One region of the [Clostridium] celerecrescens 18A genome, then DNA from elsewhere that is predicted to be linked to it. Evidence: predicted binding sites of a transcription regulator. Region 1 holds the regulator's gene; each other region holds the start of a gene.

What was found. Region 1 encodes HrcA, which represses chaperone genes, less so after heat shock. Its sites were predicted from a motif close to TGTTAGCACTCNNNNNNNNNGAGTGCTAACA; they were not measured.
Region 2: a site for HrcA is predicted at 3,684-3,714, ahead of H171_RS14170 (co-chaperone GroES). Genes of this name have one in related genera too.
Region 3: a site for HrcA is predicted at 4,206-4,236, ahead of H171_RS10600 (Hsp20/alpha crystallin family protein). Genes of this name have one in related genera too.

The regions. Positions count from the first base shown of each region.
Region 1 is NZ_PGET01000001.1:3,275,462-3,280,996, reverse strand. Features, by position in the region: gene H171_RS15005 (InlB B-repeat-containing protein) at 1-412, shown strand, start outside; gene H171_RS15000 (hypothetical protein) at 533-1,036, shown strand; gene H171_RS14995 (3D domain-containing protein) at 1,132-1,854, opposite strand; gene H171_RS14990 (3D domain-containing protein) at 2,052-2,621, opposite strand; gene hrcA (heat-inducible transcriptional repressor HrcA) at 2,997-4,046, shown strand; gene grpE (nucleotide exchange factor GrpE) at 4,064-4,708, shown strand; gene dnaK (molecular chaperone DnaK) at 4,819-5,535, shown strand, end outside.
Region 2 is NZ_PGET01000001.1:3,083,738-3,089,272, forward strand. Features, by position in the region: gene guaB (IMP dehydrogenase) at 1-641, opposite strand, end outside; gene H171_RS14160 (DUF6106 family protein) at 848-1,357, opposite strand; gene groL (chaperonin GroEL) at 1,597-3,216, opposite strand; gene H171_RS14170 (co-chaperone GroES) at 3,298-3,588, opposite strand; gene H171_RS14175 (hypothetical protein) at 3,960-4,604, shown strand; gene rhaD (rhamnulose-1-phosphate aldolase) at 4,676-5,503, opposite strand; gene H171_RS14185 (L-rhamnose isomerase) at 5,517-5,535, opposite strand, start outside.
Region 3 is NZ_PGET01000001.1:2,282,589-2,288,123, reverse strand. Features, by position in the region: gene H171_RS10615 (GNAT family N-acetyltransferase) at 133-903, opposite strand; gene pepF (oligoendopeptidase F) at 1,042-2,826, shown strand; gene H171_RS10605 (nitroreductase family protein) at 2,861-3,634, shown strand; gene H171_RS10600 (Hsp20/alpha crystallin family protein) at 3,709-4,122, opposite strand; gene H171_RS10595 (LURP-one-related/scramblase family protein) at 4,350-4,841, opposite strand; gene H171_RS10590 (chromate transporter) at 4,844-5,407, opposite strand; gene H171_RS10585 (chromate transporter) at 5,404-5,535, opposite strand, start outside.

The DNA of each region.
Region 1 (5,535 bases):
GCTGGATTATGCAAACGGAGACGTGAACAAGAACGGCTGGTATCATTTCAATGCCAGCGGGATCATGGATTACGGCTGGTTCCGTGATGAGAAGCATGACTGGTATTACTGCAATACAGAATCAGACGGCTGGCTTGGAAAGATGAAGACGGGCTGGCATCATGATAAGGAAGACAACCGCTGGTATTATTTAGACCCTGAGACAGGAATGATGGCAAAGGGCTGGAGGAATATCGGAGGAAAGTGGTATTACTTTACAGAGCAGAACAGTATGGAAACCTATCGGTATGATGCGGCAACGGAGAAATGGATCTATAAGAGCAATGAAGAACGGCCACTGGGATCCATGTATGTCAGTGAGATGACGCCTGATGGATATGCCGTTGGGGGAGATGGAGCCTGGCTGCAGTAAGGACATGATGGAAAGCAGCAACTTTCGTTTGCTGGAAAGGGAAAGTGTGCATATCCTTTGCTTTCCCTTTCTATAAAGAAAACCTCACAAAGCACGATTGAAAAGGGGGATAATAAACCTATGATAAAAAGCGAAGAAATGCAGAACATCTGCCGCAGCATGACTATAACAGACCGGGTCAGTACGATGCTTATTTGTTTTCATGGAAAAAAAGAAGGAAATTTATATGGTGAAATTCTTAACTGCTATATAGACGGACCTGTGTGGTTTTCCGATATAGGCGATTTAATGCTTAAACTGGATGAAATATGCGACTGGGTTGGAACTCCCCAGTCGTCCACTAATCCAAGGTTTCTTAATAAAAAAATGTCAGATGAATATGCACACAGAACTAAGGGAAAAAACAAAATACCAGTAAAGGCAAAAATTCAGCTACAGGATAGTTTGACCTTAAGTTCGCGTGCAGTTCATGCGAAAGAAACATTGATAGTCAAAATAGAACATCGCCAGAACGCCAGTATTCAGGGAATAGTTGCCGGCAGACTGACATCCAGAAATTATGTAGCATTCCGAAGCGCTTTAGAACTGATGCGCATGATAAAAGAGATTGCCGTGAGAACGTAAAGTACGGAAATGGACCATTGGGCCCTATGTGATAAATATTATAAAAAGCCCGGAGAAAAGAAAATCTTCACCGGGCTTTCCTGCTGGGGTTTGTATTACTGAACAAGATAGATTTCTGCACTCCTGGTGCCATAGGCACGGGTTTCACCATGGGTATTGAAGTAAATATCAATGTGGTTCCCCTTGACTCCGCCTCCGCAATCCTCTGCCGTATAAACAACCCCGTTTACCATGATGCGGCTGCCATAAGGAATGACCCTTGGATCAACAGAGATGGTATGGTTTGCGGTTGCAATGCTTCCAGTGCTGGTACGTCCTCCCCAGCCTCCGGAGCACTTGCGGCACGGGCAGTAGGCCGTGGTTTTAAAAACCCCCAGGGAACGAAGATTAGAGTTGCTGTTTTGAAGACTTGCGGCAGCGGCAGCACCTACTCCATGTACTCTGGTGCCGGAAAGCTTCTGGCCTCCTGTATAGGCCTCTACCAGATAAGTGCCGTCTCCGTAGGAACTCCAGGGAACCGGTATTTCAAAGCCGTAATTTCCGGTTCCGTTGGATACAAGATCCTCCCGGTACTTAGAGGCAGTGGTGGTAAGTTCTGCAACGACCTGTCCGTTTGACTGATTGGTAATAACAATCTTTACTTCTGCCGCAGCGTTTGGATCAGAACTGTTTAGGGCCCAGCCCCTGACGTTGTTCTCATCAGCATTGTCAATAATACCTGCTGTCTGAGCCGCCAAAACGTTCCATGCACTTATTAAGATAAATGTCATCATTAGTAAGGTTCCGAGGAACCATTGAATTCGGTTTGTTTTACTCATATTACAAATACTTCCTTTCTTTTTTACAATCTGTAATAAGTTTTAATATATTTATAATTATATGTAACAGAATTGTAATAAATGAGGTACAAGTAAACATTTTACACATTTTTCCATATTTGTCAAGGTTAAGACGAAAAAAAAACCGCAGAAGCAGTGAAGTAATTCACTGTTCTGCGGGGTCATATGGGCATTTTCTACTGTTCAATGACTGCAAATAATTCTTTTGTCTGTCTTCCAAAATCCAATGCTTCCCTGCGGCTTGCAAAGAATATATCGACTTTATTTCCCTTCACGCCGCTTCCGATATCTTCAACGGTATAAACGATATCGTCGATCATGACCTTTGTTCCAAGCGGAAGAATTGTGATATCTGCAGATATGGTATGCTGCGGCTGCGGTATCGTACCGGAATAGGTACGGCACTGTTTGCCGGTGCTTTCGCCCGGACAATATGCAGTGGCGGAGAAGAGTCCCAGGGATTCTCCTTTTTGATAAACCGGTTTTGCCGGCTCCTCCGGCTTTACAGGTTCAGCTTCTTTTTTCTTAATACCAGGTCCGATTTCCTCAGTACTGGCTGATGCTGCCTGATTTTCCGTGCTGGTTTGTATGGTTTGGTGATCCGTTCCAGAGTTTTCGGACTGTACTTGATTCACGGTTTCGTCATTTCCTGTAGTCTCGGCTGCTAGTGCAGTTGTTGACAACAGCAGGATACAAAGAAGTGTCAGGAATCCGGTGATCCTCTTTTTCCCTGAAAAACTATTCATAATTTACCTCCAAATGGATCAATCGGATATGCGGGCAAATCCGGTTGATGCCCGGTAAAGCGGGGCACGCTGTTCACAAGCTTAAGGCTGTAAGTCATCTTTCCTTTAACCTTACCTCGCAATTGTGTTGTCATGGTGTCATATTTACCATTATATTACAAAAGTGTTAAAAGTCAAGAAGATAATGTCAACAGCTTTGTAATATTTCATTTAGAAATGAGGAAAAATGTACAAACAGGACATAAAAACTTCATCAAAAAGTTTTTAGGAATGTATTGACAAAAGTAGAAAAAAAGAATATATTATGAAAAGAAGATGTTAGCACTCCCAAACGTTGAGTGCTAACAAAAAGACTCAGAAAGGAAGTGGGGCAGTTTGAGTGACAGGGATCAGTTGGATGAGCGGAAAGTAACTATATTAAAAGCCATCATCAAAACTTATCTGGAAACCGGAGAACCTGTAGGTTCCCGTACCATATCAAAGTATACGGATTTGAACTTAAGTTCTGCTACCATCCGGAATGAGATGTCTGATCTGGAGGAACTGGGATATATCATGCAGCCTCACACCTCCGCCGGAAGGATTCCTTCAGACAGAGGATACCGTTTTTATGTGGACCAGATCATGCAGGAAAAAGAAGAGGAAGTCACTGAGATCAAGGATATGATGTTAAAGCGGGTGGACCGGGTAGAACTTTTGTTAAAACAGATGGCAAAGCTTCTTGCCCAGAATACCAATTACGCTGCAATGATCAGCGCGCCTCAATTCCACCGGAACAAACTGAAGTTTATCCAGCTCTCCAAGGTTGATGAAGAAAAGCTTCTTGTGGTTATCGTGGTGGAGGGGAATATCATTAAGAATGCAATGATTCCCATTCATACGGAATTAGATGACGAAGGACTTCTGAATCTTAACATTCTTCTTAACAATGCCCTTAACGGGCTGACCATAGAGGAGATCAATCTTGAAGTGATCAGCAGGATGAAGGTTCAGGCAGGGCCCCACTGTGATGTGGTGGACCGGGTTCTAGGTGAGGTGGCTGCCGCTATCCGGGGTGATGATGAAGACCTTCAGATTTATACCAGCGGGGCCACGAACATTTTCAAGTATCCGGAGTTAAGTGACGGAGAAAGGGCCAGCAAGCTTATCGGTACGCTGGAACAGAAGGATCTTTTGCAGGGGCTGATTGATGATATGAACAGCACGGAGAGCGGATCCGGAATCCAGGTTTACATTGGCGATGAGGCACCTGTTAAGGCAATGAAGGATTGCAGCATTGTAACCGCCAACTATGAACTGGGCGAAGGCCTAAGAGGTACCATTGGAATCATTGGTCCGAAACGGATGGATTATGAAAAGGTTCTCAGCACATTGCGTAATCTCATGACGCAGCTGGATACCATTTTGAAAAAAGATGAAAGGTAAAGGGTAGAGCATTGAGCATGGAAGATGTGAAAACAGATGAGAATCTGGCAGATGAGACTGTTAATACAGAGGATGCCGTTTTCGCTGAAAAAGAAATAGAAGGTGCAGAAGCCTGCGGGGACGATGGAACCCAGGAATATGTTCCGGAAGAAGAAATGGCTGAAGAGGGTTCCAAAGAAGAATCCGGAAAAAAGGGCCTTTTCGGAAAAAAGAAAGAGAAGAAAGACCCAAGGGATGAAAAAATAGAGGAACTGACCGACCGCCTTCAGAGATCCATGGCTGAATTTGATAATTACCGCAAGAGAACAGAAAAAGAAAAGTCAGCCATGTTCGAAATCGGAGCTAAGGATATCGTTGAACGGATTCTTCCGGTAGTTGATAATTTTGAAAGAGGTCTTGCAGCAATATCCGAGGAGGAAAGAAGCGCTCCTTTTGCAGATGGAATGGATAAGATATATAAACAGCTTATGAAAACGCTGGAGGAAGCCGGCGTAAAACCTATTGAAGCGGTTGGAATGCCGTTTGATCCGAATTTCCATAATGCAGTAATGCATATTGAAGATGAGTCACTGGGCGAAAATATAATCTCCCAGGAGCTTCAGAAGGGTTACACTTACCGTGACAGCGTGGTAAGGCATTCCATGGTGCAGGTGGCAAATTAGTCACGAGGCATCAGGAAGCAGATAATACATTTCAGGTATACCTTATGCCCAATATGGGCAGGAAAAAGGTAATCATTTATATTTTGTTTATTAATTAGGAGGAAAAAACTATGGGCAAGATCATTGGTATTGACTTAGGTACAACAAATAGCTGCGTAGCCGTTATGGAAGGCGGTAAACCAGTTGTTATTCCAAACAGCGAAGGCGTAAGAACCACACCATCCGTTGTTGCATTTACAAAGAACGGTGAGAGGCTAGTCGGTGAGCCTGCTAAGCGTCAGGCAGTAACAAACTCTGACCGTACCATCTCTTCCATCAAAAGACATATTGGTACGGACTACAAGGTTGCTATTGACGGTAAAAATTACAGCCCTCAGGAAATATCTGCTATGATCCTTCAGAAATTAAAAGCAGACGCAGAGGCTTATTTAGGAGAAAAAGTAACCGAAGCGGTTATTACCGTACCGGCATATTTTAACGATGCACAGCGTCAGGCAACCAAGGATGCCGGTAAGATTGCAGGTCTTGACGTAAAGCGTATCATCAACGAGCCGACAGCAGCAGCTCTGGCTTATGGACTTGACAATGAAAAAGAGCAGAAGATTATGGTATATGACTTAGGCGGCGGTACCTTCGACGTTTCCATCATTGAAATCGGCGACGGTGTTATCGAAGTTCTCTCCACCAACGGCGACACCCGTCTGGGCGGTGATGATTTTGATAACCGCGTGACCCAGTGGATGGTAGATGAATTTAAAAAGGCAGAGGGCGTAGATTTATCCGGTGATAAGATGGCTATGCAGAGATTAAGAGAAGCTGCTGAAAAG
Region 2 (5,535 bases), 190 kb from region 1:
CCTTGTCCATCTTTTGCGGACAACGGATATTTGATCTGCTTTTCAATATCCTTGATGGTGATAAGGCCCTTTAAATTAAAGTCTTCATCAATGATCGGAAGCTTTTCTACTCTTGCTTTTGCAAGGATCTTTTTTGCCTCCATAAGAGTGATGCCCTCTCTGGCTGTTACCAGGTTTTCAGAGGTCATGCATTCCTTGATCTTCCTGCTGAAATCCTCTTCGAATTTTAAGTCCCGGTTGGTGATGATTCCCACCAGTTTTTTTCCTTCTGTGATCGGCACTCCGGAAATGCGGAACTTACCCATGAGTTCATCCGCATCTTTTAATGTATGCTCCGGGGAAAGATAGAATGGGTCCGTTATGACGCCGTTTTCTGACCTCTTTACCTTATCAACCTCTTCTGCCTGCATCTCTATGGACATATTCTTATGGATAATACCGATACCTCCCTGTCTTGCCATGGCAATTGCCATGCGATGCTCGGTAACGGTATCCATGCCTGCACTCATAAGCGGAATATTGAGCTTGATGGTTTTTGTAAGGTTGGTCGTTAAGTCAACCTGATTAGGAATGACCTCTGAATAAGCCGGAACTAACAGCACATCATCAAAAGTAATGCCTTCGCCAATTATTGTACCCATTAACTTTTCCTCTCCTTCTTTATATTTTTATTAATGAAACTAATAAGTCTTTTTACTTGTTAGTTACATAGTTTAACAAATTTTACAGGGGTTGTCAACGGACATTTTCCGGTTTCTTTCCGTCACTCATGGACAGCCCATGGACAGCTTTTCTGTAAGGAAAAAGGAACCGGCCGGTTTTTTTAACCGACTGATTCCTTTTTCTTTTATACTTCTCTTATAACCTTACGGGGCGCTGTCATCCTCATGCACTGGAGCAGCTTATCGTTAGGTTCAAATATGATCTTTGTGGTTTCTGCACCGGACTGGCTGATTAATGTATAAGTCTTTGCTCCCGGTACGTGGGATGAAAAATCAAGTAATTTCATGCTTTTTGTTTCATGATCCCTGGCCTCTGTGGAACCAGTGGGAGCTACGATCTGGATCCCTTCCATGGAACCTTCCCAGGCCTTCTTTCTCTTGCTTCTGCCGTAGATCCGGTCGATGGATAGAGTGTTGGTCACAAATAAGTATTCAAATTCCACTTCGCTGTTTCGGAATACAAAGTATGTGGCGGCTGCGGCTGCAAGCAGAATAAGCACTCCAAAGATTCCGAAAACCGGAGACATGGAGAGGAAAAATGCAATTACGCATAGGATTCCCATCGCAATTTTTATCAACATGGTATAGGCAGGTGATTTTCGCTTCACCAGCCATTCTGCATACATTTCATTCATAACGATTTGGGTCCTTTCTTGTTTCCTGCATGGCTGCTTAGAGGGGAAGGGGCTTATCCTGATTGGGGATATGGTGGGTGGGGTACCGGGAGTCCGCAGTGCAGCTGGTAAAGCCACAGGCTTTACCAGCTCACGGGCATTCGCCCTATGAAACAGAACATGGAAAAATTTTCTTATGTGCAAGCACAACGTAAATTTTTTCATGTTCTGTTTCGCACTGCTCGTTGCTTACTTGAAAATTACATCATATCCATTCCGCCTGGGGCTGGCATTGCAGGTGCTTTTTCTTTAATATTAGCAACAACGGACTCTGTTGTCAATAAGGTAGATGCAACACTTGTAGCATTTTGAAGGGCGCTTCTGGTTACCTTTGTCGGGTCCAGGATGCCTGCTTCTACCATGTCTACGTATTCTTCCTTATATGCGTCAAAGCCGGTTCCTACCTTGGACTCTCTCACCTTATTGATGATAACGCTTCCTTCCAGTCCTGCATTGGCTACAATGTGGTATAATGGGGATTCAAGAGCCTTTAAGATGATCTTTCCACCGGTTCTCTCATCGCCTTCTAAATGTTTAACAAGTTCTTCAATCTGATTGATGGCATGAACGTAAGCAGAACCGCCGCCTGCGATAACGCCTTCTTCAACTGCTGCTCTTGCTGCAGATAAAGCGTCTTCCATACGGAGTTTTGCTTCCTTCATCTCGGTTTCTGTTGCAGCACCTACGCGGATTACTGCAACACCGCCGGATAATTTAGCAAGTCTTTCCTGTAATTTTTCTCTGTCAAAATCAGAAGTAGTCTCTTCGATCTGGCCCTTGATCTGGCCGATTCTTGCAGTGATTGCTTCCTTATCGCCGCAGCCATCTACGATTACGGTATTTTCCTTCTGAACCTTTACGGATTTTGCACGTCCTAAAAGATCAAGGGTTGCATTCTTAAGCTCATATCCCAGTTCATCAGAGATCACGGTACCGCCTGTTAAAACAGCGATATCCTGTAACATCTCTTTTCTTCTGTCGCCATAGCCTGGAGCCTTTACAGCGATTACGTTGAAGGTTCCTCTTAATTTATTAACGATTAAGGTTGTCAAAGCTTCGCCTTCCACATCTTCTGCGATGATGAGAAGTCTTGCGCCGGACTGAACTACCTGCTCTAATAAAGGAAGGATCTCCTGAATGTTTGAGATCTTCTTATCAGTAATAAGAATGTATGGATCGTCTAAATTAGCTTCCATCTTTTCCATGTCGGTGCACATATAAGCAGAGATATAACCTCTGTCAAACTGCATACCTTCCACAAGATCCAGCTCTGTCTTCATGGTCTTTGATTCTTCAATGGTAATAACGCCGTTGTTGGAAACCTTCTCCATAGCGTCAGCTACCATCTCGCCGACCTCATCATCTGATGCGGAAATAGCTGCTACTCTTGCGATGGATGCCTTACCCTTGATCGGCTCGCTCATCTTTGCAATCGCTTCTACTGCTGCTTCAGTTGCCTTTTTCATACCCTTTCTTAAAACGATTGGGTTTGCACCTGCTGCCAGGTTCTTCATTCCCTCATTGATCATAGCCTGAGCTAAAACGGTAGCTGTGGTAGTACCGTCACCTGCTACGTCATTGGTCTTAGTCGCAACCTCTTTTACAAGCTGAGCGCCCATATTCTCAAAAGCATCTTCCAGCTCGATTTCCTTTGCAATGGTAACGCCGTCATTTGTGATGAGCGGTGAGCCGAAAGATTTATCCAGTACAACGTTTCTGCCTTTAGGCCCTAATGTTACACGAACAGTATCTGCTAACTGATTCACTCCAGATTCAAGTGCTTTTCTGGCATCTACGCCATATTTAATCTGCTTTGCCATGATTCATTCCTCCAGTTTTCTGTTAAAATAAATATACGTACTATCTAAAACCTGACCTTATGAAGCTTATCGCCTTCCTGATTATTCGATCACTGCTAATATGTCATTCTGTTTTACGATCACATATTTCTCGCTCTCTTCTCCGGTCTCTATCTCTGTTCCTGAATACTTGGAGAAGATTACTTTATCGCCCACTTTAACCTGCATGGTAACTTCCTTGCCGTCTACCAGACCGCCAGGTCCTACTGCGGTGACTTCCGCCTGCTGCGGCTTCTCTTTTGCCTGACCCGGCAGAACAATACCGGACTTTGTTGTCTCCTCTGCAACCAATGGTTTTAACACAACTTTGTCAAATAATGGTACTAATTTCATTGCAATTCCTCCTCATAACTTTCTGCTTATTATTTCTTTCTTTGGCCATCCGAAAGAAGTTTTATTTTATTCACATAATAAGTTATATCACTCATTATTAGCACTGTCAATAGTTGAGTGCTAACTTTATATTTTTTTTACATTTTTACCATATTTGTACGATTTTCTCCTTTACTTACATAGTTTATAGAAATTTTCTTATTATATACCTTTATTTTTTCGGATGAACGTATTACAATAACTAAGAGAATGAAGCGCCTTACAAGCGCACCATTGTGCCCATCAAGCATAAGCCGTGACAAGGAAGCACCTTGCAGGCATACCTCTATGCCCAGAATACATGGACGGTAATAAGGAAAGGAGTGTTTCAAATGGCAAAAAAGGGTAATGGGTTTGGAAAATTCGTGGCACTGGCCACTGTGGCCGGCGTTGTTGCTGCCGGCATCTCTTACTTTACGAAATACAAATCCTTCCACAAAGAACTGGAAGAAAATTTCCACGACTTTGAGGATGAGGGAAATGACGACATTTCCAAAATTGACAGCACGATGAACCGCAACTATGTTTCTTTGCATGCCAATAAGGATGAATTTAAGGTTGCCGCTGATCATATGGCAGATGCTGCCAAGGATGCGGTTAGTGCGGCAAGAAACTTAGTAAAGGATGCAGCGAGCATAGTTTCTGATACGGCAAAGGAAGCGGCTTCAGCCGTAGCATTTACCGCAAAGGACATGTTTGACGCTGCAAAAGAACAGACAGATGGGTTTTTAGACGACGAAGAGTTTACGGAAGATGGCGGTTTGGATTACGCTGCCGGAGCCGCAGACCAGCTGGCAGAAAAAGCCAAAGAGACTGCAGATACGATAAAAGAAACAGCAGAAACTGCTGCCGAAGCAGTAAAAGATGCAGCAAAGGATGGGATTGATGCGGCAAAAGAAGCGGCGAATTCCACCGGAGCAGCGATGAAAGAACTGGCCGATGAAACTACTACCATTGTGGAAGAAGAAATGGATTAATCATAATCTAAAAGAAGAAATTGAAAAAGCCATTGGAAAGCATTTGCTCTCCAATGGCTTTTTTTCACAGACTATTTCTCATACAGAAATTCTTCCGGCAGATTCACTTTAAAATCAACCGCCAGATCACGGAAGTTTTGAGGCGTGATGGTCTGAAGCTTATCCGGCCGTATGGAAAGCACCTTAACAAGGATTTCCGCAGACTTTTCTACCGTATGCATAAGACCAAAGGTCAGGTCAAAGTCCTCTCCTGAGGCAAATAAGCCGTGATGAGCCCACACAGCCACATCGTACTTCTTCATCAGCTCACTGGTTGCCACTGCGATGTCTCGTCCGCCAGGCACCATCCAGCCAACAACACCTACGCCGTCCGGGAAAACCACCGGACATTCTGTTGCCATCTCCCATAATTCCCTGGTGAAGACTTTATCCTCTAAGGGAAGAACAAAGGTTAGGGCAATTACATTGGCAGGATGGGCATGGTAGATCACCCTGTGCTTACCGGATGTAGCCTCTTTCTTTACTTCATGGTTCATAAGATGGGAAGGAAGCTCGCTGGTGGGACGCCCGCCGTTTACTAACCCCCAGCGGATTCTGTAATTCTCACCGCTCTCATCTACCTCAATGATACAGGTATTGGCTTCCGGATCCAGGATTACGTTGCGGAAATATTTCCCGCTTCCGGTCACCATGAAATACTCTCCTGCCAGATCCTTTACACTGGTTCCGATGGGCTGCCAGGGATTCTTATCCGTAAAGACCTCTTTCACTGATTCTACCTCTGACTCCTTTATGCGGTAGCTTAAATTGCCGCCGTTTCTCTCATGCCAGTTCTGACGGAAACCGTCGTCGCATAAACGGATAAAGCCTTTTACAAATTCAGTATCTAAAATATTCATATTCTTTTTCTCCTTATTTCCGGTTAAGCAGC
Region 3 (5,535 bases), 990 kb from region 1:
GGTTGTATCGTATATAAAGGTTGTATCGTATATAATGGTTGTATCGTATATAGAGGTTGTATCGATACAAAGGTTGTATTGTATATAAAGTAGTATCGTATATTAAATAGCGTTTCGTATATATAATAATGTTTAGTAAATATAATAGGACAGGCTTTCTGTAATTTGGAAGCCTGCCTTTTTATATAAAGCCATGGCTGGACCGTTTTGGCCGGACACCTGAAGAGAAATCTTTTTAAGTTTTTCAGATCCGGGCTTTAAAAAGCAGGTTTCCAAAAGCAGAGAAAGACAGGAGCTGCCAAGCCCCAGGTTCCGTAAATTTTCAGTAATTTCAAACCCGTAAAAATAGGCTGCGGACTGTCCCCTTAAATCCAGATAACAGAAGCCCACAGGGCTGTCCTTTATCAGAAAGGTACAAAGGGAAGGTTCCTCTTCATTACCGCGGGTCATGGAGAGTGTAAGAGACTCAGAAAAACGACTGTGCTTTGCCAGCCCGGATTTCAAAAAATCAGAAGAAGAAAGCTCCATTATATGTTCCTGATACCAAAGATCGGCTCCTATGGCGTTAAGGGTCAGAACGGTTTCTTCACAGGTTTCCTCTGCAGGAAAAATAAGATCATTGTCTCCAGTCTCCTTCAACAGCTCTTCCAGAAGCATCATGAAATATCCGGACTGCCTGTTTGGCGGAAGGGTATAAGCGAAGCATTCATAGTCCCCGCTTTCATTAAAAAATGTACAAAGAGCGGATAAGAGGCTGTCTTCTTCGTATAATAAGAAAAAAATACATTCTTCTTCCATGGGAAATGTAAGAGAAATATGGTCATGCTTTCTGCAGGTTTCCTGCAGGCGGAGCAATTCATTGATTTGCGTTTGGCTGGGGGTTTTCGTTCGTATAATATTCATTTGGGACTCCTGGTTCGTTTTCGTATAGTATAATACAATAAAATGTATAAATTCAATCAAATATTTTCCATATTGCTGATTGTTTCTTTGAAATATGGGTGATAGAATAAACACAAATGAAGGAGTGGAGGGATTTAATTGAAAAAGAGAGAAGAAATACCGGTTTGCGATACCTGGAACCTGGCGGATATTCTGCCTTCTGAGAGTGCATGGGAGGATCTGTTCCGTGAAACAGAACGCTCGCTTTCGGGTTATAAAAGATATGAAGGACATCTGGCAGATTCAGGCGAGATGCTTTTTTCCTGTCTGAAGTTTGATGAGGAGATATCCCTAAAGATTGAAACATTATTTGTATACGGAAAGCAGAAATCAGATGAGGATACAGGCAATGCCAGATATCAGGAATTTTCCTCAAAGGCCAGGTCTCTTTCTTATGAGGCAGCAGGACTGTCATCATTTTTGATACCGGAAATCCTGGAAATGACGGAGGAAACCCTAGATCATTACCGGAAGAATACGACCGAGCTTTCTCGCTATGACAGAACTCTGGAAATTATTTTAAAGAAGAAAGCCCATACGTTGTCAGCTCCTATGGAAGCCTTACTGGCAAAGTCCATGGAAGCCACCTCCGCCCCTTCGGAAATCTTTAATATGTTTAATAATGCGGACGTGAAGTTTCCTGAAATTATGGATGAAAAGAATCAGCCAGTCAGAATCACCCATGGAAATTATGTTGCCCTTATGGAAAAGCAGGACAGAAGGGTAAGAAAATCTGCGTTTGAGGCCCTGTATAGCGTCTATGGACAGTTTGGTAACACTCTGGCTGCTACTTTTTCTTCCAATGTGAAGCAGGCCGCTTTTTACGCTAAGGCAAGAAATTATCCATCTGCCAGAGCACATTCCCTTGGGGAGAATGAAATTCCGGAGGAAGTGTATGACAATCTCTTAAATGCGGTTCATGAGGGCCTGTCCTGTCTCCATGGATATGTATCCGTAAGAAAGAAGGCCCTTGGAGTGGATGAGCTGCATATGTATGATCTATATGTGCCCATGGTATCAAGGGAAGAACGTAAATATACTTTTGAGGAAGCCAAGGCTATGGTGTTAGAAGGCCTTAAGCCACTGGGGGAAGAGTATTTGTCTCTTTTAAAAGAAGGCTTTAATAACCGGTGGATCGATGTATATGAGAATGAAGGAAAGCGGAGCGGCGCTTATTCCTGGGGGGTTTACGGGATTCATCCCTATGTATTGTTAAACTTTAACGGAACGCTTGACAGTGTCTTTACTCTGGCTCATGAGATGGGGCATGCCCTCCACAGCTGGTTTTCCGATAAGAACCAGTCTTATATAGATGCGGGATACAAGATCTTTGTCGCGGAGGTGGCATCTACCTGTAACGAAGCGTTGCTCATCCGGCATTTATTGGAAACCACGTCAGATAAAAAGGAACGGGCTTACCTTGTGAACCATTTTATGGACAGTTTCCGGGGGACTCTTTACCGGCAGGCCATGTTTGCAGAGTTTGAAGCAGAGACCCATCGCCGTGCAGGGGAAGGAGAGGTGCTTACTGCTGAGGTTCTTTGCAGAATATACCATCGGCTTAATGAGGAGTATTTTGGCCCGGACATGGTGGTTGACCAGGAAATCGATTATGAATGGTCCAGGATTCCGCATTTTTACACACCATTTTACGTATACCAGTATGCCACAGGGTTTTCGGCTGCCATTGCCATCAGCAGCAGGATTCTTAAGGGAGATGAGAAGACGGTCAAGGGATATTATGAATTTCTAAGCGGCGGAAATTCTATGACTCCTATAGACTTGTTGAAGCTCTGCGGCGTTGACATGGGGACAGCAGAACCGGTAAAGGATGCACTACAGGTGTTTGCCGGGCTTTTGGAGGAAATGAGCCGGCTTATTTAAGTCTGGTTGTTGGATAGAGGAGAGGGGAGCAGGTATGAATCTGTATCAGATGATATTTAAAAGAAGATCGATCAGGAAGTTTAAGAAGGAACAAGTCCCGGAGCAGCTGCTCAAGGACATCCTTTATTTTGGGGATAATATACCAAGGCTGCACGGGGATATTCAGATTAAGCTGGAAATAAGTGAAAATATGGAAGAGCATCTGCCTGTTAAGGGATTGTGGAAGGTAGAGGCACCTTATTATCTGGTATTATACTCTGAGGAGAAGGAAGGGTACCTGGCAAATGCAGGATATGTGCTGGAGCATATTCTGTTATATATGACCGGAAAAGGATTAGGCACCTGTTATCTTGGGAGTACCAAGATTCCGGAGCCAGGGCCGGCAGGAAAGAAGCAGGTGATCGTAGTTGCATTTGGCTATCCGAAAACCCTGCTTTACCGGGACCCTGCAACGGCAAAACGGCTACCTTTAAAGGAGTTATGCGTGTTTAAGGAAGAAGCCGGAGAATCCATGAAAAATATTTTAAAGGCTGTCCGCCTCGCTCCGTCGGCCATGAATACCCAGCCCTGGCGCTTTATCGTTTATCATGACAAAATCTATGTATTTTCCTGCAGGGAATTCCTGCCTTCATCTTCTCTTGTATCCATGCGGGAGATCAGCACCGGGATTATGCTTTCTCATTTAACCATTGCTGCGGAAGAGATGTGGATAAATGTGAAACTGGAAGCAGAGGAAGCCATGGAGAAAAAGTCTTATAAAAGCGGGGCATATGTAACTACGGCATTTTTGAAAGAGTATAAATGCTGATAAAATCGTTCGACTGGTACAGAAAGTAAGGGAAGGTCCTCCATATGGGGCCTTCCCTTTTTATCTATATTAGTTTACTCAATGGTGATATAGTGGTTTTCTTCGATCTGTTTTGGAGCTTCTTTCGGAACGACAAGCTTCAAGATGCCGTTTTCAAAAGATGCCTTAATATCATCTTGTTTCAGGCCGGAGCCTACATAAAAGCTTCTCTTCACAGAGCCGTTGTAACGTTCCCTGCGGATATAGTTTTTCTGGTCCTTCTCCTCGGTTTCGGAAACTGTGTCAGCGCATATGGTCAGATATCCTTCTTTTAATTCGGCCCGCACATCCTCTTTTTTATAGCCTGGAAGCTCGATATCAATGACATAATCGTTTCCGTTGTCCTCAATGTCGGTTTTCATCAGGGACTGTCTGTTGTGATATGCATCCGTAAAAAACGGATCATTGAAAAATTCATCAAATAAGCTGTTTCTTCTTGTTAATAACATAAAAGGTTCCTCCTTTTGAAAATTTATATGTCACCGGTTTTCCGATGCATTGCTATTTGTTATACATGTAATATAACACACATTGTCAGCACTGTCAACAGGTGAGTGCTAATACAATTGTGAAAAATTTGTGAACCGATGTATTTACGGTTTCATAAATATAACACTTTGATCGTTAACCCAAATGATATGAAGAACAACATTCATATTTCCGCGCTTATAAGCATTTATACAATCTCTATGTCATCATCATGAAGCATATAAATTCCCAATATAAAAACAACACAACATAGCTCCGTTGATATATGATAGGAATCAGTTATAAGCTGTTTCCGCAAAGACAACATGTGGGTCATCTTTCCTGCTTCAATACCATTTAGGAATATAGTGAAATCTCTCTGTTCATTCTGTACTATAACAATATCACCGGTGCCCAACACTGATTTTTCTGCCATGGGCGGCCTGAACAGACCCTTCTGTGCGGTATTTCCATACTCAACCTGAGCATATAGGAACCGGCATTCAGATTGGAAGCCGTCTTTCCCCTTGATCTCAATTCTTTTCCCGCATTTTTTTACAGTATATAAAACCTTTCCGCCTGTATCAAGAAATTCCATTTTTGCACCTTTAAAATAGCTTTGTCTCCATTCTCCAATGATACTGTTGTTCTCATCGTAAACAATATAGTTTCCAAGTTTCCTTCTGACAATCAGCTTCATATTCATCCTCCTATCAAAGAAGCAGTAACCTTCATGACACCAGCCAGTATCATGACCCAGATCGGGTTCATTTTAAATTTCTGCAGTAAGATTATGCATAAACCAAATATAACAATTAAACTCCACCGGGTACTTGAAAAATTTACAGATAAATTGCTGCCCCAGAAAGCAGATTGCAAGATTGATATCCCGGCAGCCGCTACCATAGCCACAACAGCGGGACGCAAGGAATTTAAAACTCTCTGAAGTACAGTCATTTCTCTGTATTTTAAATAGTATTTTGCAATTAGCGTAATCATAATGCAGGAAGGAAGAATACAACCTGCAGTCGCAGCCATTGCCCCGGGAATCCCCGCTATTTTAATTCCCACAAAGGTTGCCGAGTTCACGGCTATGGGACCTGGCGTCATTTGGGATATGGTAATCAAATCCGTAAATTCAGTCATGCTTAACCATTTATGATGTGCTACGATCTGACTTTGAATCAACGGCATGGCAGCATAACCGCCTCCAAAACTAAATGCTCCTATTTGGAGAAAACTCAAAAAAAGCTGTAAGTAAATCATTTTTTCCTTCCCTCCATTTCAAACCACGTCCGGAGAATTCCTATTAAGATGCACACAAGCACCACATAGACTACGTTCACATTTAAAAGGAAAGTAGCTATAAATGCTCCGATCATAATCAAATTTGA